DNA from 3 places in the Streptomyces sp. PSU-S4-23 genome. Region 1 is predicted to be linked to each of the others. Evidence: predicted binding sites of a transcription regulator. Region 1 holds the regulator's gene; each other region holds the start of a gene.

Region 1 (9,944 bases):
CGTGAGCGCGAGATGCGTCACACGCCGGTCCCCGCCGAGCGGCGCGAGCAGCCGCCGCGCCTGGGCGCGCAACCGTGCGCCCTCGCCCAGGCTCGACCCCGCGTCCACGAGGAGCGCCCCGTGCCCGCCGACCACGAGCCCGGCCGTGCAGTCCCAGACCGGAAGCCGCCGCCGCCCCGAGCGCGTACCGAGCGGTTCCCACCCGGACCCTTCCCACAGCACCGTCATACAGCGACGCTATCGGCAGGCGCCCGGCCTGGCAGGACAGCCCGGGACAGGTCGGTACACGTCGGTACGACAGCCGGGCTCTCCCTTGCCGGGTGCGTACCCGGCCGCCGTACACTGGGCCCCGGGATGCTGGCACTCGAATACGCAGAGTGCCAGGGGAAGTGCCGGGAAGACCGAATTGCTGGAGGTGCGCGCGATGCTCAGTGAACGCAGGCTCGAAGTGCTGCGCGCCATCGTCCAGGACTATGTGGGCACCGAGGAGCCGGTGGGCTCCAAGGCGCTCACCGAGCGGCACAGGCTCGGCGTCTCCCCGGCCACCGTCCGCAACGACATGGCAGCGCTGGAGGAGGAGGGCTACATCGCCCAGCCGCACACCAGCGCCGGACGCATCCCCACGGACAAGGGCTACCGCCTCTTCGTCGACAAGCTCGCGGCCGTCAAGCCGATGAGCCCGCCCGAGCGCCGCGCGATCCAGAACTTCCTGGAGGGCGCGGTCGACCTCGACGATGTGGTCGCGCGTACGGTACGCCTGCTCGCGCAGCTCACCCGGCAGGTCGCCGTCGTGCAGTACCCGTCGCTGACGCGCTCGACCGTGCGGCACGTGGAGCTGCTGTCGATGGCACCCGCGCGCGTGATGCTGGTGCTGATCACGGACACCGGCCGGGTGGAGCAGCGGATGATCGACTGCCCCGCGCCGTTCGGGGAGACGTCCCTCGCGGATCTGCGGGCGCGGCTCAACAGCCGGGTCGCCGGCCGCCGTTTCGCGGATGTCCCGCAGCTCGTGCAGGACCTTCCCGAGGCGTTCGAGGAACCGGAGGACCGCGGCGCGGTCTCGACGGTACTGTCCACCCTCCTGGAGACGCTCGTGGAGGAGACCGAGGAGCGGCTGATGATCGGCGGTACCGCCAATCTCACCCGCTTCGCGCACGACTTCCCGCTCACCATCCGCCCCGTCCTGGAGGCGCTGGAGGAGCAGGTCGTCCTTCTCAAGCTGTTGGGCGAGGCGAAGGATCCGGCCATGATGGTGCGTATCGGCCATGAGAACGCGTACGAGGGACTCAACTCCACGTCCATCGTCTCCGTCGGCTACGGTTCGGGCGGCGAGGCAGTAGCGAAACTCGGCGTGGTCGGACCGACCCGCATGGATTACCCGGGAACGATGGGAGCGGTACGAGCGGTGGCACGGTACGTCGGACAGATCCTGGCGGAGTCGTAAGTGGCCACGGACTACTACGCCGTGCTCGGCGTACGCCGCGACGCGTCACAGGACGAGATCAAGAAGGCGTTCCGCCGGCTCGCCCGCGAGCTGCACCCGGACGTCAACCCCGATCCGAAGACGCAGGAGCGGTTCAAGGAGATCAACGCCGCCTACGAGGTGCTCTCGGACCCGCAGAAGAAGCAGGTCTACGACCTCGGTGGCGACCCGCTGTCCCAGTCGGGCGGCGGGGGCGCGGGCGGCTTCGGCGCGGGCGGCTTCGGAAACTTCTCCGACATCATGGACGCGTTCTTCGGCACGGCGTCGCAGCGCGGTCCGCGCTCGCGCACCCGCCGCGGCCAGGACGCGATGATCCGGCTCGAAGTCGATCTCGACGAGGCGGCCTTCGGCACGACCAAGGACATCCAGGTCGACACGGCCGTCGTCTGCAACACCTGCAACGGCGAGGGCGCGGCGCCCGGGACGAGCGCCCAGACCTGCGACATGTGCCGCGGCCGCGGTGAGGTCTCGCAGGTGACCCGGTCCTTCCTGGGCCAGGTCATGACGTCGCGGCCGTGCCCGCAGTGCCAGGGGTTCGGCACCATCGTCCCGAACCCGTGCCCGGAGTGCGCGGGCGACGGGCGGGTGCGCTCCCGCAGGACGCTCACCGTCAAGATCCCCGCCGGTGTCGACAACGGCACGCGGATCCAGCTCGCGGGCGAGGGCGAGGTCGGCCCCGGCGGCGGCCCCGCCGGCGACCTGTACGTCGAGATCCACGAGCTGCCGCACTCGACCTTCCAGCGCCGCGGCGACGACCTGCACTGCACGGTCACCATCCCGATGACCGCCGCTTCCCTCGGCACGAAGGTGCCGCTGGAGACGCTCGACGGCCTGGAGGAGGTCGACATCCGCCCCGGCACCCAGTCCGGGCAGTCGATCCCGCTGCACGGCCGCGGCGTCACGCACCTGCGCGGCGGCGGCCGGGGCGACCTGGTCGTGCACGTCGAGGTGCAGACCCCGACGAAGCTGGACCCGGAGCAGGAGCGGCTGCTGCGCGAGCTGGCGAAGCTGCGGGGCGAGGAGCGGCCGCAGGGACAGTTCCAGCCGGGGCAGCAGGGGCTGTTCTCGCGGCTGAAGGATGCGTTCAACGGGCGGTGACGCGGGGGCGCCCGGCGTCACCGGACCGTCTGGGGGCTGCCGCCCCCAGGCCCCCGCCTCGGCCTGAACGGCCTTGTCCTCAGGCGCCGGACGGGCTGGTGGTGTGTGGGCGTGAACGGCCTTGTCCTCAGGCGCCGGACCGGCTGGTGGTGTGTGGGCGTGAACGACCTTCGTCCTCAGGCGCCGGACCGGCTGGTGGTGTGTGGATGTGAACGGCCTTGTGCTCAGGCGCCGGACGGGCTGGTGGTGTGGGCCTGGGGCGGGCGTTGATTCGTGGGGTCGGGAGGCCGGATTGCGGTGGGTCTCGTGGTGCCTCTGGCGTCCTGACCCGCTGCCGATTCCTCTGGCATATGCCAGAGGAAGACCGGATTCGGACCCGTGCGGAGGACGTGACACCATGCGGTCATGTCCACCGCGCTGACCGATCTCCTCCGCCATCCGATCGTGCAGGCCCCCATGGCGGGCGGCGCCTCCGTGCCGCGGCTCGCCGCTGCCGTGTCGGACGCCGGCGGCCTGGGGTTCCTCGCCGCCGGGTACAAGACCGCCGACGGCATGTACCAGGAGATCAAGCAGCTCCGCGGCCTCACGGGCGCCCCCTTCGGCGTGAACCTGTTCATGCCGCAGCCCGAGCACCCCGGTGCGGGCGGCGGATCCACCGGAGCGGCCGCCGCCACCGCGCTGCCCTCTGCCGCCGCCGTCGAGGTCTACGCCAACCAGCTCGCCGGTGAGGCCGCCTGGTACGAGACGGAACTGGGCGACCCCGACAGCGGCCGGGACGACGGCTACGACGCCAAGCTCGCCGTCCTGCTCGACAACCCGGTGCCGGCGGTCTCCTTCCACTTCGGCGTCCCCGCCCCCGACGTCCTGGACTCGCTGCGCCGCGCGGGCACCCTCACCCTGGTGACCGCGACCACCGTGGACGAGGCCCTCGCCGTGCAGCGGGCGGGCGCCGACGCGGTGATCGTGCAGGGCGTCGAGGCGGGCGGCCACCAGGGCACCCACCGCGACTTCGCCGAGAACGACCCCTGCGGCATCGGGCTGCTCTCGCTGGTCGCCCAGGTCCGCGAGAGCGTGCGGATCCCGATCGTGGCGGCCGGCGGGATCATGCGCGGCAGCCAGATCGCCGCGGTGCTCGCGGCGGGGGCGAGCGCCGCCCAGCTCGGCACCGCGTTCCTGGTGACGCCCGAGTCCGGCGCCCACCCCCTGCACAAACAGGCGCTGACCGACCCCCTGTTCGTCCGGACGGAGCTGACGCGCGCCTTCTCCGGGCGTCCGGCGCGCGGCCTGGTCAACCGCTTCATGCGCGAGCACGGCCCCTACGCGCCCGCCGCCTACCCGGAGGTCCACCACCTGACCTCGCCGTTGCGCAAGGCGGCCGCCAAGAGCGGGGACGCGCAGGGCATGGCGCTGTGGGCGGGCCAGGGGCATCGTATGGCGCGCGAACTGCCCGCCGGGGAGCTGGTGGAGGTGCTGGCGGCGGAGGCCGGGGCAGCGGTGACAGCGTTGTCGGCGGGAGGTGCGTCCCGATGACCGCACCGGTGTTCGTGGTCGACCGACTCGACGGCGTCGGACCGGAGTTCGTGCTCGACGGCCCCGAAGGGCGGCACGCGGTCTCGGTGAAGCGGCTGCGGCCCGGCGAGGAGGTGGTCCTCACCGACGGACGCGGACGGTGGACCGAGGGCGTGGTGAAGGCCGCCGAGGGCAAGGACCGCCTCGTGGTCATGGACCTGGAGTGCGTTCACGAGCAGCCGCCGCAGACTCCGCGCATCACCGTGGTGCAGGCCCTGCCCAAGGGCGACCGGGGGGAGTTGGCCGTGGAGACCATGACCGAGGTCGGGGTGGACGCGATCGTGCCGTGGTCGGCCTCCCGGTGCATCACACAGTGGAAGGGCGAGCGCGGACTGAAGGCGCTCGGCAAGTGGCGGGCCACCGCCCGTGAGGCGGGCAAGCAGTCCCGCCGGGTGCGCTTCCCCGAGGTCGCGGACGCGGCAACCACCGAACAGGTTGCCGCACTTCTGGCCACCGCCGATCTCGCCGCCGTCCTGCACGAGAGCGGTGAGGAACCCCTGGCGACCGCGGACCTTCCCACCGAGGGCGAGATCGTGCTGGTGGTGGGACCCGAAGGGGGCATCTCGCCTCAGGAGCTGGCGCTGTTCGGCCAGGCGGGTGCCAGGGCGTTCCGGCTGGGGAGCACCGTCCTGCGTACGTCGACCGCGGGCACCGCGGCGGCCGCTCTGCTGCTGGGCCGCACGGGCCGCTGGTCCTGATCCGCGGACATCCACGGGGCACGCGGCGAACTCGCCCGGGTGACGGGCCTCCAGGAGCGCCCGGTGGCCGTATGCGCTCTACCGTCGTGGGCGGGACAGTGGCAGGCTGCCGTCCATGGGGGTATTGAGGCGGATTCGACGGCCGAAGGGACGGCGGCTCGCGGCCGTGACCGGAATCGTCGCCGTCGCCGTCGGCGGAGCCGTGGCGTGCCAGCCCGGAGATCTGAGTTCCGCGGCGGTGGCGTACACGACCGACCAGACCGCGACCACGCAACTGCAGCGGCAGCACGTGGACGTGCGCTGGCTCAGCTGCACGGGCACCTACGGCGACGGCGGCAAGGCCGCCACGTCCGCGGGGACGCCCGCGCCGAGCGAGACCACCGTCGTGAGCGTCGACTGCCAGGGACAGACGGGCGACCACAAGGACATCACCGTCAAGGGCAGGGTCACGCGGGCCGTCGACGGCAAGTGCGTCCGCGGGGACCTCAGGGCGACGGTGGGCGGCAAGGAGGTCTTCCACGTCAGCGGGCTCGGCAACTGCAACGCCACCCCCACGCCGCCCGTCTCCTACCACCCCGTCACCCCCGGCGGGCCCGGTCCCACGGTCACCGTGACGAAGACCATCTGGTGCCAGGGCGACCCCACCTGCTGGCCGGTCCAGGGCAAGTGACGAGCGCATGGGACGCAGGCAACAGCGCAAACCCCTGTCAGGGACCACGATCGCTGCTTAGGGTGACCTGGTGACTCAGCCCGCATCGCCCGCGTATCTCCGGTTCCCGCACCTGCACGGCGAGTTGCTCGCCTTCACCGCCGAGGACGACGTCTGGGTCGCCCCGGTCGACGGCGGCCGCGCCTGGCGGGTCAGCGCCGACAACGTCCCCGTCAACCACCCCCGGATATCCCCGGACGGCACGACCGTCGCCTGGACGTCCACCCGCGACGGCGCCCCCGAGGTGCACGTCGCCCCGCTCGACGGCGGCCCCGCCCGGCGCCTGACCCACTGGGGCAGCGCGAAGACCCAGGTGCGCGGCTGGACCCCCGAAGGACGCGTGCTCGCCCTCAGCACGGTCGGCCAGGCGTCGCTGCGCCGCACCTGGGCGCGCGCGGTGCCACTGGACGGCGGGGAGGCGGCCACCCTGCCGTACGGACCCGTCGGCGATGTCGCGTACGGGCCGGCCACGGTGCTGCTGTCCGCGCCCATGGGCCGCGAGGCGGCGCACTGGAAGCGGTACCGGGGCGGCACGGCGGGCAAGCTGTGGATCGACCGTGCCGGCGAGGGGGAGTTCGTGCGGCTGCACGAGGACCTCGACGGCAATGTCGAGTACCCGTTCTGGGTCGGGGAGCGCATCGCCTTCCTCAGCGACCACGAGGGCGTCGGGGCGCTCTACTCGTCGTCGGCCGACGGCTCGGATCTGCGGCGGCACACACCCCTGGGTGACTTCTACGCCCGGCACGCCGCCACCGACGGCACCCGGGTCGTCTACGCGTCCGCCGGTGAACTGTGGCTCCTGGACGACCTGGACGGGGCCGAGCCGCGACGGCTCGACATCCGGCTCGGCGGGCAGCGCACCGACCTCCAGCCGTATCCCGTGAGCGCCGCGCGCTGGTTCGGCTCCGCCTCGCCCGACCACACCGGGCGCGGCAGCGCCGTCCTGGTGCGGGGCGCCGTCCACTGGGTCACCCACCGCTCGGGGCCCGCCCGCGCGCTCGCCGACGGGCACGGCGTACGGGCCCGTCTGCCGCACACCTTCCGCACGGACGGCGAGGAGTGGGTGGTGTGGGTCACGGACGCGGAGGGCGACGACGCGCTGGAGTTCGCGCCCGCCACCGGACTCGCGCCCGGCGCCGTCCCGCGGCGGCTCGCGGCCGGGCAGCTCGGCCGTGTGCTCGGGCTCGCGGTGGCTCCCGACGGCAGCCGGGTCGCGGTCGCCGCGCACGACGGGCGGGTGCTGCTCGTCGAGCGGGACAGCGGTGAGGTGCGCGAGGTCGACCGCAGCGAGGACGGCGAGGTCAGCGGGCTCGTCTTCGCACCGGACTCGGCGTGGCTGGCCTGGTCGCATCCCGGACCGCGCCCGCTGCGGCAGCTCAAGCTCGCCAACACGGCCGACCTGTCGGTGACGGAGGCGACACCGCTCCGCTTCCGCGACTACGCGCCGGCCTTCACGCTGGACGGCAAGCACCTGGCGTTCCTCTCGGCGCGCTCGTTCGACCCGGTCTACGACGAGCACGTCTTCGACCTGGCCTTCGTGGGCGGCTCGCGTCCGTATCTGATCACGCTCGCCGCGGCCACCCCCTCCCCGTTCGGGCCGCAGCGGCACGGCCGCCCCTTCGAGGCGCCCGACAAGGACGAGACGCCCGGCAGCGAGGGCGCGCCCGCCACCCGGATCGACCTGGAGGGTCTCGCCGACCGGATCGTGCCGTTCCCGGTCGAGGCCGCGCGCTACTCGGGGCTGCAGGCGGCCAAGGACGGGGTGCTGTGGCTGCGGCATCCGGTGCGCGGCGTGCTGGGCGCCTCGCGCGCCACCCCCGACGACCCCGATCCCCACACCGAGCTGGAACGGTACGACCTCGTCCAGCAGCGCATCGAGCACCTGTGCGCGGACGCCGAGCGCTTCGCGGTCACCGGCGACGGCAAACGGGTGCTGCTGTGGACCGACGGCAAGCTCAAGGTCGTACCGAGCGACCGGCGTGCCCCGAACGACGACGACAGCGACGCGAACATCACCGTGGACCTGTCGCGCGTACGGCAGACCGTCGACCCGGCGGCCGAGTGGCGGCAGATGTACGAGGAGACCGGCCGCCTCATGCGCGACAACTTCTGGCGGCCCGACCTGGGCGGGGTCGACTGGGACGGCGTACTGGACCGCTACCGGCCCGTGCTCGGGCGCCTGGCCACGCACGACGACCTCGTCGACCTGCTGTGGGAGGTGCAGGGCGAACTGGGCACCTCGCACGCCTATGTCACGCCCGCCGGCGGGAGCTGGGGCGGGGACCGGCGGCAGGGGCTGCTCGGGGCCGACCTGTCCCGGCACGAGGACGGGAGCTGGCGCGTCGAGCGCGTACTGCCCTCGGAGACCTCCGACCCCGACGCGCAGGCGCCGCTGGCGGCGCCCGGCGTGGCCGTACGGGCGGGCGACGCGATCGTCGCGGTCGGCGGCCGGCCGGTGGATTCCGTGACCGGGCCCGGGCCGCTGCTGGTGGGGACGGCCGGTAAACCGGTGGAGCTGACGGTCTCGCCGGCGGGCGGGGGCGAGCTGCGGCACGCCGTCGTCGTCCCGATCGCGGACGAGGAGCCGCTGCGGTACCACGCGTGGGTGGCGGACCGGCGCGCCTACGTGCACGAGAGGTCCGGCGGGCGGCTCGGCTATCTGCACGTGCCGGACATGGTGGGCTCCGGGTGGGCCCAGCTCCACCGCGACCTGCGGATCGAGGTCGCCCGCGAGGGGCTGATCGTGGACGTGCGGGAGAACCGGGGCGGGCACACCTCCCAGCTGGTCGTGGAGAAGCTGGCCCGGCGGATCGTGGGATGGGACCTGCCGCGCGGGATGCGGCCCTACAGCTACCCCGAGGACGCACCCCGGGGGCCCGTCGTCGCCGTCGCCGACGAGTTCTCCGGATCGGACGGGGACATCGTGAACGCGGCCGTCAAGGCGCTCGGGATCGGGCCGGTGGTGGGCACCCGGACATGGGGCGGGGTCGTCGGGATCGACAGCCGCTACCGGCTGGTCGACGGGACGCTGGTGACGCAGCCCAAGTACGCGTTCTGGCTGGAGGGTTACGGGTGGGGCGTGGAGAACCACGGGGTCGATCCGGATGTCGAGGCGGTCCAGGCGCCGCAGGACCACGCGGCGGGGCGTGACGTCCAGCTGGACGAGGCGGTGCGCATCGCGCTGGCCGCGCTGGAGGAAAGCCCGGCGAAGCGGCCCCCGGAGCTGCCGTCGTCGTGATTCCCCCCCGTCCGGCGGCGGACGGTGCCCGCCCGCCCTTCGGAGCGGGCGGGCAGGGCCGATACGATGCCGTCGTCGCGATCAGTCTGTGTCAGGAGGCACGCACATGGCGGGAGAGCCGCAGGACGACTGTCTGTTCTGCAAGATCGTCGCGGGGCACATCCCGGCGACGATCGTCCGGGAGACCGAGACCACGGTCGCCTTCCGGGACATCAACCCCCAGGCGCCGACCCATGTGCTGGTCATCCCCCGGCTGCACTACCCGCACGCCGCCTCCCTCGCCGCCGCCGCACCCGCCGTGGCCGCCGATGTGCTCCGGGAGGCCGGCGAGGTCGCCGCGGACGAGAAGCTCGACTACTACCGCGTCGTCTTCAACACCGGCAGCGGGGCGGGCCAGACCGTCTTCCACGCGCACGCCCACGTCCTGGGCGGCCGCGGCCTGCAGTGGCCCCCCGGATAGACCACCGTGTCCGCACGCGAACTGGTGGTCCTCGGCACCGCCAGCCAGGTGCCCACCCGGCAGCGCAACCACAACGGCTATGTGCTGCGGTGGGACGGGGAGGGAATCCTCTTCGACCCCGGTGAGGGCACCCAACGGCAGATGCTCCGTGCCGGGGTCGCCGCCCACGACCTGCACCGGATCTGCGTCACGCACTTCCACGGCGACCACTCCCTCGGACTCGCCGGGGTGATCCAGCGCATCAACCTCGACCAGGTGCGCCACCGGATCACCGCGCACTACCCGCAGTCGGGGCAGCGGTTCTTCGAGCGGCTGCGGTACGCGACGGCGTACCGGGAGACGGTAAGGGTGACCGAGGCGCCCGTCGCCGCCGACGGCCCGCTCGCGGTCACCCCCGCCTACACCCTTGAGGCCCGCCGGCTGTCCCACCCCGTCGAGTCCTACGGCTACCGGCTGGTCGAGCCCGACGGGCGCCGCATGCTGCCCGAACGGCTCGCCGCGCACGGCATCCAGGGGCCCGACGTCGGACGGATCCAGCGGGAGGGCTCCCTCGGCGGTGTCCCGCTCGACGAGGTGAGCGAGGTGCGGCGCGGGCAGCGGTTCGCCTTCGTGATGGACACGCGGCTGTGCGAGGCCGTGCCCGCCCTCGCCGAGGGCTGCGACCTGCTGGTCATCGAGTCCACGTTCCT
Region 2 (9,944 bases), 2.5 Mb from region 1:
GAACCTGGTGAAGGCACTGCTGGAACAGATCGCCGCCACGGACCTGCTGACCGACCCCGCGAAGCTCTACCGGGTCGCGGACACGGTCACCGGCAGCCTCACCACCGACACGGGACTGGACTCGCTGCCGGAGCTGGTGCGCCTGGGGCAGAGCCTGAAGGGCCTGACGGCGACGCACGTGAAGACGGTGACGATGCCGGTGGTGACGGCCCCGTCGGACCCCAACCGGGTGATCGCGAAGCAGCCGGCGGCAGACGACCTGTGGGCGTCGCTGAGGTGAGGCGGACGGCGCCCGGAAGATTCCCCGAAGGAATTCCACGGCCCGTGTCGATCCGCCCCGTCGCCGTTCGACGCACGGGTGTGAGGCCGGGACAGGCCCGGCCGCCGACCACGGGAGTCACCATGCCGCGCTATATGTCGCTCGTGCGCATCGACGAGACCACCGCGCCCCCGGAAGGCCCCAGCCCCGAGCTGATGGAGCGGATGGGCGAGCTGATCGAGGAGATCACCAAGGCCGGGGTGATGCTCGACACCGCCGGCCTGACGCCGTCCGCGCAGGGCACCCGGGTGCGCTGGGAGGGCGGGAAGGTCTCCGTCACGGACGGACCGTTCACCGAGTCCAAGGAGGTCATCGGCGGCTACGCGATCATGCAGTGCAAGGACCAGGCCGAGGCGATCGAGTGGGCCAAGCGGTTCCTGAAGGTGCACGAGGAGTACTGGACGGTCACCTGCGAGGTGCGCGAGATCGCGGAGGGCTGATCACGGCGGTTCCCGGCCCCGTCCGCCGCCCTCTTCCGCGTCGCCCCCGTCCTCGGGGAGCGCGGGGCGGCGGACGCCGCCGGGCGCGCTCCTCGTCACCATCTCGGCGAGCTGCCGGCAGGCCAGCTCGATCTCCCGCTGGGCCTGGTTGCGCTCGGCGACCGATGCCGCGAGCAGCAGCGCGGTGAGGGCGGCGGAGGCGTTGAACGCCTGCAGACTGATCATGGTGGTGAGCAGGTCGTGCCCTTCGAACGGGCCCGCGCGTCGGGTGGCGGCGACGATCGCGAAGACCGACACGGCGAGCGCACAGGGAGCGGCCCCCGCCAGCTGGAAGCGGAAGGCCGCCCAGATCAGTACCGGGAAGGCGAGGAACCTGAGCGGCACCTCGGCGGTCTCCAGGACGCCGACACCGAGGGTGGCCACCACGAGCAGTACTCCCTCGCACCATCGCGACGCCCGGAGGTCCCTCGGCCGGTGCGCCGAGCGCAGGACGAGCAGCACCGGCGCGACCACCAGGACGCCCATCGCGTCGCCGGTCCACCACACCGACCACGTCGGCCAGAACCCGGCGGGGGGCAGCGCATCGGCGAGGTACAGGGTGGCGCTGCCGACCGTCGAGCTGATCAGCATCCCGGCGAACGCACCGAGGAAGATCAGCGCGAGGGCGTCCCGCACCCGGTCCATCTCCGTGCGGAACCGGACGCGGCGCAGCAGCAGGTACGAGCAGACGGGCGCGAGCGTGTTCCCCAGCGTGATCGCGAGGACGGCGGGGACGGACGGCCCGAGCGTGATGTTGACCAGGAACGCGCCGATCGCGATCCCGGGCCAGACCCACGGGCCGAGCAGGAGCAGCCCGGCCAGGGCGATCCCGGTCGGCGGCCACAGCGGGGTGACCTGGCCGCGCACCAGGTGCTGCAGCAGCCCCAGCCGGGCCGAGCCGTAGTACAGCGCGGCGACCGCGCAGATCTCCAGCGCGGCCACGCCACCGCGCCGCAGCCGCTCATGCCGGGCGACAGTCATCGGGAGGCTCCCTGTCGGCTTCGTCCCGTAGTCCATCGTCCGCCGATCACGCCGGTTCCACCACGTCACCGGCGACGGCCCGCCTACGGGGCGGCCGTCCGGCCGGCCGGCGGGGTGCGCAGGGCGAGGATGGCCATGTCGTCATGACCGTCGCTGGGGTGGTGGTCGGCCAGCGCCCGGACGAAGTCCTGCAGGGGCAGCCCGGCATGGGCGGTGGCGAGAGCGGCGAGCTGGTCCAGGCTCTCGTCGATGGGGTGGTCCGGGTGTTCGACGAGCCCGTCGGTGAAGAAGACGACGGTGGTGTCCGGGGGCAGGGGGCGGATGTGGTCGGGGCGGGGCTGCTCGGGGTCCACCCCGAGCGGCGGCCCGGGTTCGGCGAAGAGGTATTCCGCCCTCCGGCCGGGGCCGACCAGCAGCGGCGGGACATGGCCCGCGGTGCTCCAGTGCAGCCGCCAGGCCGGTCCGTCGGGTTCGATGCGGGCCAGGTTGGTGGTGGTGACGGGATTGTCGGTGATGGCCTGGAGGGTGCGGTCGAGCTGGGTGAGGACCGCGCTGGGCGGACTGCCCCGGTCGAACAGCAGGGCACGCAGCATGTTGCGGGTGGAGGCCATGGCGGCCGCGGCGTGCAGATCGTGGCCGACCACGTCGCCGATGACGACCGCCACCACACCGTCGGGCAGCAGGATGGCGTCGTACCAGTCCCCGCCCAGCCGGCTGGGCTGGGCGGCCGGCCGGTAGATGGCCGCGGTCGTGAACGGCCGCAGGTCGGGCAGGGCCGGCAGCAGGAGCCGCTGGAACTGCTCGGACCCCGCGCGCACCCGTTCGAACAGGCGGACGTTCTCGATCGCGATGCCGGCGGCACTGGCCAGGGCGACGACGATGTTCTCGTCGTGGACGTCGAAGGGCCGCCCGTCGTGTCGCTCGCAGAGGTAGAGGTCGCCGTAGACCTCGCCGCGGACTCTGATGGCGACCCCGAGCAGGCGGCCCATGTGCGGGTGGCCGCGGGGGAACCCGACGGAGGCCGGGTGGCTGGAGATGTCCTCGATCCGCAGGGGACCCGGGTGGTGGATCAGATACCCGAGGACGCCTCGGCCGCGCGGCAGATCGACCCCGGCCAGGGCGGCGCGCTGCTGCTCGGACAGCCCGGCGGTGATGAACTCGTCCAGGTAGTCCCCGGACTCGTTGAGGACTCCCAGCGCCCCGTAGCGGGCACCCACCAGGTCCATGGCGGTGGTCACGATGCGGTGCAGCACCCCGGGCAGCTCCACCTCCCGGCTGATGGCCACCACCGCGTCCAGCAGTCCCTGCAGCCGTTCTGTGGCCGTGAGCAGGGCGCGCAACTGCTCGTCGATCCGGCCCAGTTCCTCGCGCAGCCGCAGCCGCAGGTCGGGAAGACTCGGCGGTTGCTCGGGATCCCGCCCCTCCTTGCTCCCCGCCATCACGGACGCCCGGTGACCTGATGTGCGGAACCGGCGCCGTGTCCGGCCGCCTCCGCCCGGCGGTCACCGCGGATCCGCTCAACCAGCCACTCACCCGAGCGGTACACCCCGGCCTCCCGACCCGACCGTGATCAAACTGACCACAGCGTGGCACGGTCCGACGGCCTGTCCCGGCCATTGCTCCAAAAGCGGCATGCCCCACCTGGTCCCGGCCACCCGCCTCCACCCGGTCCCGGCCGCCCGGCTCCACCCGGTCCCGGCCGCCCGGCTCCACCCGGTCCCGGCCGTCCGGCTCCGCGCGCCTGGTCTCGGCCGTTCGGCTCCACCCGGTCTCGGCCGTCCGGTTCCGCGCGCCTGGTCTCGGCCGTTCGGCTCCGGCCACCCGGTCCCGGCCGTCCGGTTCCGCGCGCCTGGTCTCGGCCGTTCGGCTCCACCCGGTCTCGGCCGTCCGGTTCCGCGCGCCTGGTCTCGGCCGTTCGGCTCCACCCGGTCTCGGCCGTCCGGCTCCGCGCGCCTGGTCTCGGCCGTTCGGCTCCACCCGGTCTCGGCCGTCCGGCGCCGCGCGCCTGGTCTCGGCCGTTCGGCTCCACCCGGTCTCGGCCGTCCGGCTCCGCGCGCCTGGTCTCGGCCGCCCGGCTCCACCCGGTCTCGGCCGTCCGGCGCCGCTCACCCGGTCCCGGCCGTCCGGCGCCGCTCACCCGGTCTCGGCCGTCCGGTTCCGCCCGCCTGGTCCCGGCCGTCCGGCTCCGGCCACCCGGTCCCGGCAGTCCGGCTCCGCCCGCCCGGTCCCGCCCGACTGGTCCCGGCAGTCCGGCTTCGGCCGCCCGGTGCCGCCCGGTCCCGGCCCCGGCCTGGGGCGCGGCTCCGCGGCGGGCGGGACGCCGTGTGCCCTCTGCGCGGCCACGGCCGCCCCGCCCGGCCCGGAGCGTGGCTCCCCGGCTTTGCGCGCGACAGACTTGACCCCCGGCCCCGCAGGGCCGGCCGCACGGACCGGATTCCCCGGCCCGCAGGGCCGCACGCACCAGGAGGCTCCCCATGACACCGAAGGCCACCGCCGCGGCGGCCGGTGCCATCGAGACCGTGTTCCGGATGGAGTCCCCGCGCGTCATCGCCGGTGTCGCCCGGATCGTCCGGGACGTCGGGATAGCCGAGGAGCTGGCGCAGGACGCGCTGGTCGCCGCCCTGGAGCAGTGGCCGCGCGACGGGGTGCCCGACAACCCCGGCGCCTGGCTGATGACCACCGCCAGGCGCCGCGCGGTCGACCTCGTCCGCCGCCGGGAGCGGTACGCGCGCAAGCTGGAGGAGGTCGGGCGGGACCTGGAGGCCGCGCCGTACCACGTCGACGAGCCGTCCTACCCCGACGACATCGACGACGACCTGCTGCGGCTGGTCTTCACCGCCTGCCATCCCGTGCTGTCCGCCGAGTCCCGCATCGCGCTCACCCTGCGGCTGCTCGGCGGGCTGACCACGGCCGAGATCGCCCGGGCGTTCCTGGTGCCGGAGGCCACCGTCGCCCAGCGCATCGTGCGGGCCAAGCGGACGCTCGCCGCGAAGGGCGTCGCCTTCGAGGTGCCGTACGGGCCGGACCGCGAGGCCCGCCTCGACTCCGTGCTGGAGGTCATCTATCTGATCTTCAACGAGGGGTACGCGGCCACCGCGGGCGACGACCTGCTGCGCCCCGCCCTGTGCGAGGACGCGCTCCGGCTGGCCCGTGTGCTGGCCGAGTTGATGCCCAAGGAGCCCGAGGTGCACGGGCTGGCCGCGCTGCTGGAGTTCCAGACGTCACGCTCCGCCGCCCGCACGGGACCCTCCGGAGAGCCCGTCCTGCTCAGGGACCAGAACCGGGCCCGCTGGAACCGCATGCTCATCGCGCGCGGCATCGCCGCCCTCGGCCGAGCCGACGCGGCCTCCCCCAAGCTCTCGGCTTCGCTCGAGCAGGGCGGACCCCCATCCGGCGCCCCGGGGCCGTACGCCCTCCAGGCCGCGATCGCCGCGTGCCACGCGCACGCCCACACCTACGAGGAGACGGACTGGGCGAGCATCGCGACCCTGTACGGCCTGCTCGCCGCCCGGTCGCCGTCGCCCGTGGTCGAGCTGAACCGCGCGGTCGCCGTCTCCATGGCCCAGGGCCCGGGCCCGGCCCTGGAGATCGTGGACCGCCTCGCCGCCGAACCGGCCCTGCGCGACTACCACTTGCTGCCCAGCGTCCGCGGCGACCTGCTGGCCCGCCTGGGGCGGACCGCCGAGGCCCGCACCGAGTTCGCACGGGCCGCCTCCCTCGCCCGCAACGACCGGGAGCGGCAGCTGCTCCGGGCGCGCGCGGAGGACTGCCGCTAGCCGGCCGGCTGCTGCCGGGCCGGCCGGCCCAGCAGCATCGTCGGCGCCCCCGCGACCCGCGTCAGGAACACGGTCACCGCGTTCGGTCCCTGCGGCCGGGGCAGGACCTTGCGCCGCAGTTCCTCCGGTTCGACCGCCGAGCCGCGCTTCTTGACGGTCAGGACGCCGACCTCCCGCTCCCGCAGCAGCGCCTTCAGCTTCTTCACGTTGAAGGGGAGCCGGTCGGTGATCTCGTACGCGGTGGCGTACGGCGAGGCGCGCAGCTCGTCCGCCGTGATGTACGCGATCGTCCCGTCGACCAGCCCGCCGTCCAGTTCGTCGGCCACCTCCGCCACCAGGTGCGCGCGGATCGCGGCGCCGTCGGGTTCGTAGAGGTAGCGGCCGGGCGGGCGCACCGGCGGGTCGGGCAGGCCCCGGCCGCGCAGCGTCCGCGGGCCCGGCAGCAGAGTGGCGCGTACGAGTCCCGGTTCCGTGCCGAACCACAGCACCGCCTCCTTCACATCCCCGCCGTCCGAGATCCACTCGGCCTCCGCCTCGGCGGGCACCGCCTCGTGCGGGATGCCCGGCGCGACCTTCAGGGCGGCTCGCGGGGCCTTCAGGGCCGCGGCCACGGCCCAGGACAGCGGTGGTGAGTACGCCTCCGGGTCGAAGACCCTGCCCCTGCCGCCCCGCCGCGCGGGGTCCACGAACACCGCGTCGTACGGCGATGTGTCCACGTCCGTGACGTCCGCCTCGCGCACCTCGATCAGCGCGGACAGGCCCAGCGCCTCGGCGTTGGCCCGGGCCACCGCCGCCGTCAGCGGGTCGCGGTCCACCGCCAGGACCCGGATGCCGGCCCGGGCGAGCGCGATCGCGTCGCCGCCGATGCCGCAGCACAGGTCGGCGACGGAGGCCGCGCCCAGCTCCCGCAGCCGTCGCGCGCGGTGGGCCGCGACCGTGGCCCTCGTGGACTGCTCGACGCCGTCCGGCGTGAAGAACATCCGCCCCGCGTCCGCGCCGAACTTCGCCGCCGCCCGCTCCCGCAGCCGCGCCTGCGCGAGGGCCGCCGAGACCAGTCCGGCGGGGTGCTCGCGGCGCAGCCGGGTGGCGACGGCCAGCTCCCGCGCGGGAGCGGTGCCGCGCACCTCGTCGAGGAGGGCGCGGCCCTCGGGGGTGAGCAGGGACGCGAAGGAGTGGTCGGTCACGGGGCCATTGTCGGCCAGTCGGTGGACGGCGTGCGTCCGGTCGCGGTGTCGGCCCGGTGCGGCCGCCGACGGCTGGAAGGATCCGGCGCCATGCGACTGGTGCGACAAGACGACAAGAGGTGCGCATGGCGGCGGAAGGGGCGGGCGGTCCGCGCGCAGCGCACCGCGCGGCGGGCGCGGCGTGCCGGGGCCGCGCCCGTGGCGCGTGCCTCCCTCGTCGTCCCCGCCGGCACCTCCCTCGCAGCCGGCCGCACCGACGCCGGGGCGGACGGCGGGTTCCGCGGCCGGCCGCACCGGAACGCGCGGCATCGGGTACGCCCCGCGGTGGCGCGCCTGGAGGGCCGCCTGTGAGCGCGCGGCGGCAGGCGCGGATCCTGCTCGCCGGGGCCCTCGCCGTCGCCCTCCTGTCCGGCTGCGCCCAGTCCGTCGACCCCCTCGAACGGCTGGGCGAGAAGGCGGCGCAGGAGGTGCACACCCCGAACGGGCCCCGCGAACGGGCCTACCGTCGCTGGGGGCTGCCCGCCCCGCTCGCGCCCGCACCCCGGCCGGACCGTTCCCCGGGCTCCGCCGAGGGCCGCGGGGGCAGAGACCTGCCGCTCGTCCTCGACCGCGTCCCCACCCGCGACAAGGTGGTCTTCCTCACCTACGACGAGGGCGCCGAAAGAGACGCCCGGTTCGTCGACATGGTGCGTGAACTGCGGCTGCCCGTCAGCGTGTTCCTCACCGCCGGTGCCGTCGGCCGGGGCTACGGGCACGTCGCGCGGCTGCGCGCGGCCGGAGCGGGCATCCAGAACCGCACCCTCGGCCACGCCGGGCTGCGCGGCCGCCCCTACGAGGAGCAGCGTGCCGAGATCTGCGGCCAGCGGGACCGCATCGGACGCCGCCTGGGCCTGCGCCCGCGGCTGCTGCGCCCGCCGTACGGCACCTACGACCGCATGACGCTGCGTGCGGCGGCGGACTGCGGCGTCACGGCCCTGATCCTGTGGCGCCCGACCCCGGGCGGGGAGCCCGGCCCGTACGGCAGCGGTATGGCCCTGCGCCCCGGCGACATTGTCCTGCCCCATGAGGCGGGCCGTCCCCGCACGTCCCTCACCGCGGAGACGACCCGGCTCCTGCGCCGCATCCAGGCGGCGGGTTTCACGGTGGGGCGCTTGGAGGACTACCTGTAGCCGGGCCGGGAGCGGCCGTTCGGGCGATCCCGGCCGGTGGTTCGTTCCATGCCCCGCTCCCGCCGGTTCGGCGGGCACCCCGCGGCCCGTCCTGCACGCCGTCGGGCCGCGGCCGCCGGGGCGCGACGCCCGGCCGTGCGGCCGCCGCGCCGAGGGCGACTGGCACTCCGCTTGACCGAGTGCTAATCGCGGTCATAGTCTCGGCTCTGGCACTCACCACTGGAGAGTGCCAACACAGCGACGGGCAGGTCCGGCACCCGCGACGACGGATCGACCTGGTCGCCACCTCAGACAGTTAACCCCGTGAGATCTCCGAAGGGGGAGGTCGGATCGTGACGACCGCCAGCTCCAAGGTTGCCATCAAGCCGCTTGAGGACCGCATCGTGGTCCAGCCGCTGGACGCCGAGCAGACCACGGCCTCTGGCCTGGTCATCCCGGACACCGCGAAGGAGAAGCCCCAGGAGGGTGTCGTCCTCGCCGTGGGCCCGGGCCGCTTCGAGGACGGCAACCGTCTTCCGCTCGACGTCTCGGTCGGCGACGTCGTGCTCTACAGCAAGTACGGCGGCACCGAGGTGAAGTACAACGGCGAGGAGTACCTCGTCCTCTCGGCTCGCGACGTGCTCGCGATCATCGAGAAGTAAGTCACCGAAGCAGACCGCTGTGAGCTGCGCCCCTGGCCCCCGCGACCGTTGACAGGCCGGGCGCCGGGGGCGCCGTTCGTTTTTCACCGCGATGGCGGCCGCTCCGGCAGGGCGGCGGCCGGAGATCGCATTCGAGAGGACTGAAACGCTCCATGGCGAAGATCCTGAAGTTCGACGAGGACGCCCGTCGCGCCCTCGAGCGCGGCGTCAACAAGCTTGCCGACACGGTCAAGGTGACGATCGGCCCCAAGGGCCGCAACGTCGTCATCGACAAGAAGTTCGGTGCCCCGACCATCACCAACGACGGTGTCACCATCGCCCGTGAGGTGGAGATCGAGGACCCGTACGAGAACCTCGGCGCCCAGCTGGTGAAGGAGGTGGCGACCAAGACCAACGACATCGCGGGTGACGGTACGACCACCGCCACCGTGCTCGCCCAGGCGCTGGTGCGCGAGGGCCTGAAGAACGTCGCCGCGGGTGCCTCCCCGGCCTCCCTGAAGAAGGGCATCGACGCCGCCGTCAAGGCCGTCTCCGACGACCTGCTGGCCACCGCCCGCCCAATCGACGAGAAGTCCGACATCGCCGCCGTCGCCGCGCTGTCCGCCCAGGACCAGCAGGTCGGCGAGCTGATCGCCGAGGCGATGGACAAGGTCGGCAAGGACGGCGTCATCACCGTCGAGGAGTCCAACACCTTCGGTCTGGAGCTGGACTTCACCGAGGGCATGGCCTTCGACAAGGGCTACCTGTCGCCGTACTTCGTGACGGACCAGGAGCGCATGGAGGCCGTTCTCGACGACCCGTACATCCTCATCAACCAGGGCAAGATCTCCTCCATCGCGGACCTGCTGCCGCTGCTGGAGAAGGTCATCCAGGCGGGCTCCTCCAAGCCGCTGCTGATCATCGCCGAGGACGTCGAGGGCGAGGCCCTGTCCACCCTCGTCGTGAACAAGATCCGCGGCACGTTCAACGCCGTCGCCGTCAAGGCCCCCGGCTTCGGCGACCGCCGCAAGGCGATGCTGCAGGACATGGCGGTCCTCACCGGCGCCACCGTCGTCTCCGAGGAGGTCGGCCTCAAGCTCGACCAGGTCGGCCTGGACGTGCTGGGCACCGCCCGCCGCATCACGGTCACCAAGGACGACACCACCATCGTCGACGGCGGCGGCAAGAGCGAGGACGTCGCGGGCCGCGTCGCCCAGATCAAGGCCGAGATCGAGACCACGGACTCCGACTGGGACCGCGAGAAGCTCCAGGAGCGCCTCGCGAAGCTGGCCGGCGGCGTGTGCGTGATCAAGGTCGGCGCCGCCACCGAGGTGGAGCTGAAGGAGAAGAAGCACCGCCTGGAGGACGCCATCTCCGCGACCCGTGCCGCGGTCGAGGAGGGCATCGTCTCCGGTG
Region 3 (9,944 bases), 1.2 Mb from region 1:
ACCCCCACGACACCGGCCGGACGTGACGGTCTCGACGCCATCCTCGCCCGGCCCGACCGGGCCGTCCTCGCCTTCGACTTCGACGGGACGCTCGCCCCGATCGTCCCCGACCCCGACCGGGCCCGCGCCCACCCCGACGCGGTCCCCGCCCTCGCCGCCGTCGCCCCCCGGGTCGCCTCCGTCGCGGTCGTCACCGGCCGCCCCGCCGACGTCGCCGTCCGCTACGGCGGCTTCGCCGGGGTTCCCGGGCTCGAACGCCTCGTCGTCCTCGGCCACTACGGCGCCGAACGCTGGGACGCCCGCACCGGCACCGTCACCGCCCCCGCCCCGCACCCCGGCATCGCCGCGGTCCGCGCCGAGCTCCCCGGCGTCCTCGCCGGCTCCGGCGCCGGGAGCGGCGCGTACGTCGAGGAGAAGGGGTTCGCCGTCGCCGTCCACACCCGCCGCGCCGAGGACCCGCAGGCAGCCTTCGAGGCCCTGCGCGAACCCCTCGCCGGCCTCGCCACCCGCCACGGCCTGGTCGTGGAACCGGGACGGCTCGTCCTGGAGCTGCGCCCGCCGGGCATGGACAAGGGCAAGGCGCTGCTGGAGTGGACCCGCGCGACGGGCGCCGAGGCCGTCCTGTACGCGGGTGACGACCTCGGGGACCTCCCCGCCTTCGCCGCCGTCGACAAGCTGCGCTCCGACGGTGTCCACGGCCTGCTGGTGTGCAGCGGCAGCGACGAGGTCACGGAACTGGCCGCCCGCGCGGACCTGGTGGTCGACGGCCCGGCAGGAGTCGTACGGCTCCTGAGATCACTGGACCACCGACTGGCCGAAGCACCCCGGTAACGAGCCGAGCGCCCTGGCGGGGGCGCAGCGGTCCCGCCCCGGGCCGGGGCGCAGCGGTCCGCCCCCGGCCGGCGGCCGCAAGCGGCCCCTCTCACCCGTCCAGCGCGGCCAGCTGGTCCAGGAACCACCGGGCCGGGGGGAGCGCCGTGGCCTGCGCGGCCAGCCGCTTCGTCCGCTCGGCGCGCTCGTCCGCCGGCATCGACAGGGCCTCGTGCAGCGCCGCCGCCGTGCCCCGGATGTCGTACGGGTTCACCGTCACCGCGTCCTCGGCCAGCTCCTCGTACGCACCCGCCTCCCGCGACAGCACCAGCGCGCAGCCCTCGTCGGAGACCACCGGGACCTCCTTGGCGACCAGGTTCATACCGTCCCGGATCGGGTTCACCAGGGCCACGTCCGCCAGCCGGTACGCGGCCAGCGAGCGCGCGAAGTCGTCCTTCACATGCAGTTCCACCGGGGTCCAGCCGGGCGTCCCGTAACGCGAGTTGATCTCCTGGGCGACGCGCTGGACCTCCGCCGTGTACTCCCGGTAGACGGCCAGGTCCTGGCGGGAGGGGTAGGCGAAGGCGACGTGGACGACGCGCCCGCGCCACTCGGGACGCGACCGGAGCAGCTCCTCGTAGGCCAGCAGCCCCCGCACGATGTTCTTCGACAGCTCCGTGCGGTCCACCCGCACGATCGCCTTGCGGGCGCTGCCGTCGGGCGCCGTGCCGATCTGCTCCCGCAGCGTGCGCATCCGGTCGTCCACGTCCGGCTCGTGCGCCCGCCTGCGCAGGAAGTCCCCGTCCGCGCCCAGTCCGTGGACGCCGATGCGGGTGCCCGAGGGGATGCCGGGGCCGAGGACCGCGTGGCAGCAGTCCGTGAACGCGTCCGCCCACCGCCGGGTGAGGAACGCCGCCCGGTCCGCGCCCAGGATCCCGCCGAGGACCTGCGCCGCGATGTCGTCGGGCAGCAGCCGGAAGTAGTCGGGCGGCGCCCACGGCGTGTGCGAGAAGTGGCCGATCCTGAGGTCGGGACGCAGTTCGCGCAGCATCCGGGGGGCCAGGCTGAGGTGGTAGTCCTGGATGAGGACCGCCGCCTCCTGGGCCGCCTCCTGGGCCAGCGCCCGGGCGAACGCGCGGTTGTACGCCTCGTACGACGCCCAGCGCCGCCGGAATTCCGCGTCGAAGACCGGTTCCAGCGGCGTCTGGTAGAGCATGTGGTGCACGAACCACAGCACCGAGTTCGCGATGCCGTTGTACGCGTCCGCGTGCACCTGCGGGGCGATGTCGAGCATCCGCACCCGCTGCCCGCCCGTGTCCGACGGATCGAGCGCGCCGCCCGTACGGCGTACGGCCTCGCGGTCGCCGTCGTTCAGCGCCGCGCACACCCACACCGCGTCCGCCTCCGGGCCGATCGCCGACAGGCCCGACACCAGCCCGCCCCCGCCGCGCCGGGCCGTGAGCGTCCCGGTCTCGTCCAGTGCGTAGGAGACCGGGCCGCGGTTGGACGCGACGAGGACGCGAGCGTGATGCGAAGCCACATGCGTGGAAGCCATGCCTCGAAACCTAGCCCGAGCCGAAAACGCTCAAACGTGCGGTTCGGCCGTATGCGGAACCGTATACAACGGCCGAAACCGGCGCCGGGGCGCGGCGCCGGCCCGCGCCCCCGGAGGGACACGGTCACGCGGCCTTGCGTTCCGCGTACTCCTCGACCTCGGCCATCGGCGGACGCTCCTCCGTGTCCACGCGGTACGTACGCGGCTCGAAGCCGTCCGCGCCCCGCTCGAACTGGGTGAGGGACGGGCGGATCAGATGGCCGCGGGCCAGCCGCAGCTGCGCGGTGCGGTAGATCGCGGCGGCCATGCGGCCAAGCGCCTGGCCGTCCTGGTGGCGGTGGATGCGCACGCCCACGTCGACCTGGGCCAGCGCGTCCAGGCCCACCAGATGCAGGGCGTCGACCAGCATGCCCAGCTCCACCCCGTAGCCGACCGGGAACGGGAGTCGCTCCAGCAGGGAGCGGCGGGCCGCGTACTCGCCGCCGAGCGGCTGGACGAAACCGGCCAGCTGCGGCCAGTGCATGTTCAGCAACGGGCGCGCCATCAGCTCCGTGACGCGCCCGCCCTGGCCCGCGGCGGCCGTGCCGGAGGAGCCCTCGCCGGGCAGCGTCAGCGGCCGGTCGTACATCGCCTTCACGAGGTCCACGCCCGGCTCGGTGAGCAGCGGGCCCACGATCCCGGAGACGAAGTCCGACGAGAACTCCTTCAGGTCCGCGTCGACGAAGCAGACGATGTCCCCGCCGGTCACGAGGAGGGAGCGCCACAGCACCTCCCCCTTGCCGGGCACCGCCGGGATGCGCGGCAGGATGGCGTCGCGGTGCACCACCCTCGCCCCGGCCGCCGCGGCGACCTCGGAGGTGCGGTCCGTGGAGCCGGAGTCGACCACGACGATCTCGTCGACGAGCGGAGCCTGCTGCACGAGGTCGTGGCGGATGACGGAGACGATCTCGCCGACCGTCCCCTCCTCGTTGAGTGCGGGCAGCACCACGCTGACCGTGGAGCCCGAGGCGCGTTTCGCGGCCAGGATCTGGTGGAGCGGACGGTCGGTCACGGACCAGGAGCGGGTGCTCAGCCAGCGCTCGACTTCTTCCAGCACAGTCTGCGGCTCCTCACGTTCGGCGGACGACGGTACGTTCGGTGGACGGCGGTCGTCAAAGGGGATCGGCGGATCTTCGAATGGGTCTCGGTGTGTGATCCGTCTCGCGGTTCGGACGACTATCTCAACTCTGCTGGCCTTCGGTTACAGTCTTGAACAACGCCGGTGACCATCGCATGTCGGGGCCGCCGCTGCCGATACCAGTGAAACAACCGCATACAGCTCATCCAGAGGGGCAGAGGGACACGGCCCGATGAAGCCCCGGCAACCCTCCAGCCGGCACTCGTCATCACAGCGAGGCTCCCGGCTAGGGAAGGTGCCAAATCCGTCTCACGGCGAGATGCGTCGTGAGGAAGATGAGGAGAAAGGGCCTCGCCTCACATGGCTGCGCAGACAGTTGCAAACACCACGAACTCCGTGAATCTCGGTCCCGCCGCGGCCCTGTCCTGCCGTGAGTGCGGCCACCGCGTGCCGCTCGGCCCGGTCTTCGCCTGCGAGGAGTGTTTCGGCCCGCTGGAGATCGCCTACGACTTCTCGGACTACGACACCGAGGAGCTGCGCAAGCGGATCGAGGCGGGCCCCGCGAACATCTGGCGCTACGCGCCGCTGCTGCCGGTCCCGGCGGACGTCGCCGAGAAGCCGAACCTCAACCCGGGCTGGACCAAGCTCGTCAAGGCCGACAACCTGGCGCGCGAGCTGGGCGTGACCGGTGGGCTCTATGTGAAGGACGACTCCGGCAACCCGACGCACTCCTTCAAGGACCGGGTGGTCGCCCAGGCGCTGGAGGCGGCGCGGGCCTTCGGCTTCACCACCCTCTCCTGCTCCTCCACCGGCAACCTCGCGGGCGCGGTCGGCGCCGCGGCGGCCCGTGCCGGACTGCGTTCCTGCGTCTTCATCCCGCACGACCTGGAGCAGGGCAAGATCGTCATGGCCGCGGTGTACGGCGGCGACCTCGTCGGCATCGAGGGCAACTACGACGACGTGAACCGCTTCTGCTCCGAGCTGATCGGCGACCCGGCCGGCGAGGGCTGGGGCTTCGTCAACGTCAACCTCCGGCCGTACTACGCGGAGGGGTCCAAGACCCTGGCGTACGAGATCGCCGAGCAGCTGGGCTGGCGGCTGCCGGACCAGATCGTGGTCCCGATCGCCTCCGGCTCGCAGCTCACGAAGATCGACAAGGGCCTGCAGGAGCTGATCAGGCTCGGGCTCGTCGAGGACCGGCCGTACAAGATCTTCGGCGCGCAGGCCGAGGGCTGCTCGCCGGTGTCGGTCGCCTTCAAGGCGGGCCACGACGTCGTCCGGCCGCAGAAGCCGGACACCATCGCCAAGTCGCTGGCGATCGGCAACCCGGCGGACGGCCCGTACGTCCTCGACATCGCGCGCCGCACGGGCGGCGCGGTGGAGGACGTGAACGACGAGCAGATCGTCGACGCGATCAAGCTGCTCGCCCGCACCGAGGGCATCTTCGCGGAGACGGCCGGCGGCGTGACCGTCGGCGTCACGCGCAAGCTCATCGAGAACGGCGTCCTCGACCCGGCGCAGTCGACGGTCGTCCTCAACACGGGTGACGGCCTCAAGACCCTCGACGCGGTGGCCGGCACGGGTCTGAGCGCTACCATCCGCCCCACCCTCGACTCGTTCCGCGAGGCCGGCCTCGCCTGACCTCCTGCCCGCCCCATCCCCTGCCAGCCGTACTCCGTACTCCGACCGGAGGTCGAACCCCATGAGCGTCACCGTCCGCATCCCCACCATCCTGCGCACCTACACCGGCGGCCGGGCCGAGGTGCCCGCCGAGGGCGCGAACCTCGCCGAGGTCATCGCCGACCTGGAGAAGAACCACACCGGTATCGCGGCCCGTGTCCTGGACGACCAGGGCAAGCTGCGCCGCTTCGTCAACGTGTACGTGAACGACGACGACGTCCGCTTCGAGCAGGGCCTGGAGACGGCGACGCCGGACGGTGCGGGCGTCTCCATCATCCCGGCGGTCGCGGGCGGCTGACGGTCACTCGGCGGAGTGTTCGTTACCCTCGGTAAGGGTGAACACCGAGAGTTCATCGAATTGCCCTCTCCGTGAGAGAAACGGAGGGGGCAATTCTCCATGGTTGAGCAGGGTACAGTTGGGGAACGCGCTCCCGGTTTCCCCGCCGGGGCCCATGAGTTCCTGCCGTGCATCCGGCAAGAAGTAGCCAAAGTGTGCAGTGCTTTTGCGCCATTCGCTCCTTTTGTCGGGCCCGACTTGCCCTGAAGTCGGGCGAATTCTTCGTACATTCCCGACCGGTCATGCCCGGAATTCTCGTCCGATTGACCTGTTGCAGACGGCAGTTGGACAGATACATTCAGCCGCGGTCGACGCGTTCCGGCGCACGCCCCCAACCGTTGGGGGGTGAGGTCTGACCCGGATCCGCGAAGTGTGGATCTGTGCAAGGGCCAGTAATAGGGGAGTTAGGCATGGCTCAGGGCACCGTCAAGTGGTTCAACGCGGAGAAGGGGTACGGCTTCATCGCGGTCGACGGTGGTGCGGATGTATTCGTCCACTACAGCGCCATCCAGATGGACGGCTACCGCACCCTGGAAGAGGGCCAGCGGGTCGAGTTCGAGATCTCGCAGGGGCAGAAGGGTCCGCAGGCCGACATGGTCCGCGTGGCCGGCTGAAGTACGCGCCGACGACTGAACTGATCGACGTGTCGAGGGGCCCGTATCCCACCCGGGATACGGGCCCCTCGGTCCACGCGGCCCCGAATGCCGCCCGGAATCGCACAAGTCCCCGCCGCTCGTGCCCACCACCTGACCCGTCCCCTCACAGGACGGGCCTGACGCCTGCGCCCTGACGCCCGGCCACCACCCCCCAACGAGCCCGCTTCGCGGGCGCGCCTTGCGCCCACCCGTCTCCCGGCCACCACCCCCCAACGAGCCCGCTTCGCGGGCGCGCCTTGCGCCCACCCGTCTCCCGGCCACCACCCCCCAACGAGCCCGCTTCGCGGGCGCGCCTTGCACTCGGGGGGGTCGAGTGCTAATCATTGGCGTTAGCACTCTGAAGGTGAGAGTGACAATGATGGACCGGGTCGGTGAGGCCACGGACCGGGTGGGGCAAGGAACCACCGGCCGGGGCCGTCCGTCGCGGGCGCGGGCGCGGTCCGAAGTAATCACCCCCAGTCCTGGGAGGACCACTTCACATGGCCAAGATCATCGCGTTCGACGAGGAGGCGCGGCGCGGCCTCGAGCGCGGCATGAACCAGCTCGCGGACGCCGTCAAGGTGACCCTCGGCCCCAAGGGCCGCAACGTCGTCCTCGAGAAGAAGTGGGGCGCCCCCACGATCACCAACGACGGTGTCTCCATCGCCAAGGAGATCGAGCTCGAGGACCCGTACGAGAAGATCGGCGCCGAGCTGGTCAAGGAAGTCGCCAAGAAGACGGACGACGTCGCCGGTGACGGTACGACCACCGCGACCGTGCTCGCCCAGGCGCTGGTCCGCGAGGGCCTGCGCAACGTGGCCGCCGGCGCCAACCCGATGGCCCTCAAGCGCGGTATCGAGAAGGCCGTCGAGGCCGTCTCCGCCGCCCTGCTGGAGCAGGCGAAGGACGTCGAGACCAAGGAGCAGATCGCCTCCACGGCCTCCATCTCCGCCGCCGACACCCAGATCGGCGAGCTGATCGCCGAGGCCATGGACAAGGTCGGCAAGGAAGGCGTCATCACCGTCGAGGAGTCGCAGACCTTCGGTCTGGAGCTCGAGCTCACCGAGGGCATGCGCTTCGACAAGGGCTACATCTCGGCGTACTTCGCCACCGACATGGAGCGTATGGAGGCCGTCCTCGACGACCCGTACATCCTGATCGCCAACTCCAAGATCTCCAGCGTCAAGGACCTGCTCCCGCTCCTGGAGAAGGTCATGCAGTCGGGCAAGCCGCTGCTGATCATCGCCGAGGACGTCGAGGGCGAGGCCCTGTCGACCCTGGTCGTCAACAAGATCCGCGGCACCTTCAAGTCCGTCGCGGTCAAGGCCCCGGGCTTCGGCGACCGCCGCAAGGCCATGCTCGGCGACATCGCCATCCTCACGGGCGGCGAGGTCATCTCCGAGGAGGTCGGCCTCAAGCTGGAGAACGCGACCCTGGACCTCCTGGGCCGCGCCCGCAAGGTCGTCATCACCAAGGACGAGACCACCATCGTCGACGGTGCCGGCGCGGCCGAGCAGGTCGCGGGCCGCGTGAACCAGATCCGCGCCGAGATCGAGAACAGCGACTCCGACTACGACCGCGAGAAGCTGCAGGAGCGCCTGGCGAAGCTGGCCGGCGGCGTGGCCGTCATCAAGGCCGGTGCCGCCACCGAGGTGGAGCTCAAGGAGCGCAAGCACCGCATCGAGGACGCCGTCCGCAACGCGAAGGCGGCCGTCGAGGAGGGCATCGTCGCCGGTGGTGGCGTGGCCCTGATCCAGGCGTCCTCGGTCTTCGAGAAGCTGGAGCTGACGGGCGACGAGGCCACCGGTGCCGCCGCCGTCAAGCTGGCACTCGAGGCCCCGCTGAAGCAGATCGCCGTCAACGCCGGCCTGGAGGGCGGCGTCGTGGTGGAGAAGGTGCGCAACCTGACCCCGGGCCACGGCCTGAACGCCGCGACCGGCGAGTACGTCGACCTGGTCAAGGAAGGCATCATCGACCCGGCGAAGGTGACCCGTTCCGCGCTGCAGAACGCCGCCTCCATCGCCGCGCTGTTCCTGACCACCGAGGCCGTCATCGCCGACAAGCCGGAGAAGGCCGCCGCGCCCGCCGGCGGCGGCATGCCGGGCGGTGACATGGACTTCTGAGCCTGAAACCAGGCTCGGACCCGGTCCGTTCCACCGAGGGCGGCACTCCCTGGAAGCAGGGGGTGCCGCCCTCGGCCGTATCCGGGATCACACCGAAGCGCGGGACCGATACGGAATGCCGTGGTCCGCGGAGCGGTTGGAGCGCATGAGCATGCGTATGCATGCGCCCGGCGCATCAGCACCTCGGCAAGGAGCCTCCCGTGTCCGTCTCCGCCTCCCCGTCCCGCGCGGCCGAGATCCTCTCGCGGCCCATCGCGCTCAACGGCCTGACCGTCCCCAACCGCATCGTGATGGCGCCCATGACCCGTCAGTTCTCGCCGGGTGGCGTTCCGGGCGAGGACGTGGCCGCGTACTACGCGCGCCGCGCGGCCGCCGGCGTGGGCCTGATCGTCACCGAGGGCACGTACGTGAACCACGGGTCGGCCGGTCAGAGCGACCGCGTTCCGCGGTTCCACGGCGAGGAGCAGCTGGCCGGCTGGGCGAAGGTCGCCGAGGCCGTGCACACCGCCGGCGGCATGATCGTGCCGCAGCTGTGGCATGTCGGCATGACCCGCAAGGCCGGCGCCCCGCCCGTCCCCGACGCGCCGGCCGTCGGTCCGTCCGGCCTCCGCCTCGACGGCACCGAGGGCACGGGCAGGGCCATGACGCCGCAGGACGTGGACGACGTGATCGCGGCCTTCGCCGAGGCGGCCGCCGCGGCGGAGCGGATCGGCTTCGACGGTGTGGAACTGCACGGCGCGCACGGCTATCTGATCGACCAGTTCCTGTGGGCGGGCACGAACCGCCGCACGGACGGGTACGGCGGCGACGTCGTGGCCCGTACGAGGTTCGCCACCGAGATCGTGGCGGCCGTGCGCGCGGCGGTCTCGCCGTCCTTCCCGGTGATCTTCCGCTTCTCGCAGTGGAAGCAGGAGGTCTACGACGTCCGGATCGCCGACACCCCCGAGGAACTGGAGGCGATCCTCACCCCGCTCTCCGCGGCCGGAGTGGACGTCTTCCACGCCTCCACGCGCCGCCACTGGCTCCCGGAGTTCGACGGCTTTGACCTCAACCTGGCGGGCTGGGCCAAGAAGCTCACGGGCAAGCCGGTCATCACGGTCGGCTCGGTGGGCCTGGACGGCGACTTCCTGCACGCGTTCCGCGGCGAGGGCGCGCCGCTCAAGGGCATCGACGGCATGCTGGACCGCCTGGAGGCGGGGGAGTTCGACATGGTCGCCGTCGGCCGCGCCCTGCTCCAGGACCCCCAGTGGGCCCAGAAGGTCCTTGAGGGCCGCTTCGACGAACTGAAGCCGTACGACGCGGCGTCGCTGAAGACGCTGAACTGAACCCTCGCCCCGGTCCCCGACCGCCGACCGCCGATCACCGATCGCCGGTCTCCGGGGGCGGCGCCCCGCCTGGACCCGCGGGCAGGGTGCCACCCCGGGGCGGGGCGATGGGCGTCAGCCCGTCGGGGAGGGCGCCCCTGGGATTCCGCCGGATTTCGCTTGCTTAAGTCAATCAATCCGATTAGGTTGCTTGAGTCAAGTACATCTGCTGTCCGACGGAGGACCCCTGCCATGTCCGACGCCCCTTCCCCGCCCGCCACGACCGGGGAAGCCCCGCCGCCGCGCCCGAACACCGTGGTGGCGGTGCTGGCCTTCGCCGGAATCGTCGTCTCGCTGATGCAGACCCTGGTCATCCCGATCAT

Evidence for each region. Region 1 encodes HrcA, which represses chaperone genes, less so after heat shock. Its sites were predicted from a motif close to TTNGCACTCNGNNNNNCNGAGTGCNAA; they were not measured.
Region 2: groES (co-chaperone GroES) is a predicted target of HrcA. The motif match lies at 8,068-8,094, and genes of this name have one in related genera.
Region 3: groL (chaperonin GroEL) is a predicted target of HrcA. The motif match lies at 6,449-6,475, and genes of this name have one in related genera.

Annotation. Positions count from the first base shown of each region.
Region 1 covers NZ_JBVMUU010000002.1:2,746,129-2,756,072, reverse strand. The annotation lists gene ACZ79I_RS13230 (MBL fold metallo-hydrolase) at 1-228, opposite strand, end outside; gene hrcA (heat-inducible transcriptional repressor HrcA) at 425-1,444, shown strand; gene dnaJ (molecular chaperone DnaJ) at 1,445-2,581, shown strand; gene ACZ79I_RS13215 (nitronate monooxygenase) at 2,987-4,111, shown strand; gene ACZ79I_RS13210 (16S rRNA (uracil(1498)-N(3))-methyltransferase) at 4,108-4,848, shown strand; gene ACZ79I_RS13205 (hypothetical protein) at 4,964-5,518, shown strand; gene ACZ79I_RS13200 (S41 family peptidase) at 5,589-8,795, shown strand; gene ACZ79I_RS13195 (histidine triad nucleotide-binding protein) at 8,902-9,255, shown strand; gene ACZ79I_RS13190 (ribonuclease Z) at 9,262-9,944, shown strand, end outside.
Region 2 covers NZ_JBVMUU010000002.1:5,222,267-5,232,210, forward strand. The annotation lists gene ACZ79I_RS24050 (LCP family protein) at 1-280, shown strand, start outside; gene ACZ79I_RS24055 (YciI family protein) at 403-759, shown strand; gene ACZ79I_RS24060 (MASE1 domain-containing protein) at 760-1,779, opposite strand; gene ACZ79I_RS24065 (PP2C family protein-serine/threonine phosphatase) at 1,863-3,218, opposite strand; gene ACZ79I_RS24070 (RNA polymerase sigma factor) at 4,254-5,555, shown strand; gene ACZ79I_RS24075 (THUMP-like domain-containing protein) at 5,552-6,739, opposite strand; gene ACZ79I_RS24080 (hypothetical protein) at 6,830-7,090, shown strand; gene ACZ79I_RS24085 (polysaccharide deacetylase family protein) at 7,087-7,908, shown strand; gene groES (co-chaperone GroES) at 8,241-8,549, shown strand; gene groL (chaperonin GroEL) at 8,702-9,944, shown strand, end outside.
Region 3 covers NZ_JBVMUU010000002.1:3,976,769-3,986,712, reverse strand. The annotation lists gene otsB (trehalose-phosphatase) at 1-831, shown strand, start outside; gene ACZ79I_RS18180 (alpha,alpha-trehalose-phosphate synthase (UDP-forming)) at 923-2,365, opposite strand; gene ACZ79I_RS18175 (glucosyl-3-phosphoglycerate synthase) at 2,490-3,461, opposite strand; SAM riboswitch class I at 3,682-3,824, shown strand; gene thrC (threonine synthase) at 3,843-5,123, shown strand; gene ACZ79I_RS18165 (MoaD/ThiS family protein) at 5,185-5,460, shown strand; gene ACZ79I_RS18160 (cold-shock protein) at 5,910-6,113, shown strand; gene groL (chaperonin GroEL) at 6,635-8,257, shown strand; gene ACZ79I_RS18150 (NADH:flavin oxidoreductase) at 8,458-9,582, shown strand; gene ACZ79I_RS18145 (MFS transporter) at 9,814-9,944, shown strand, end outside.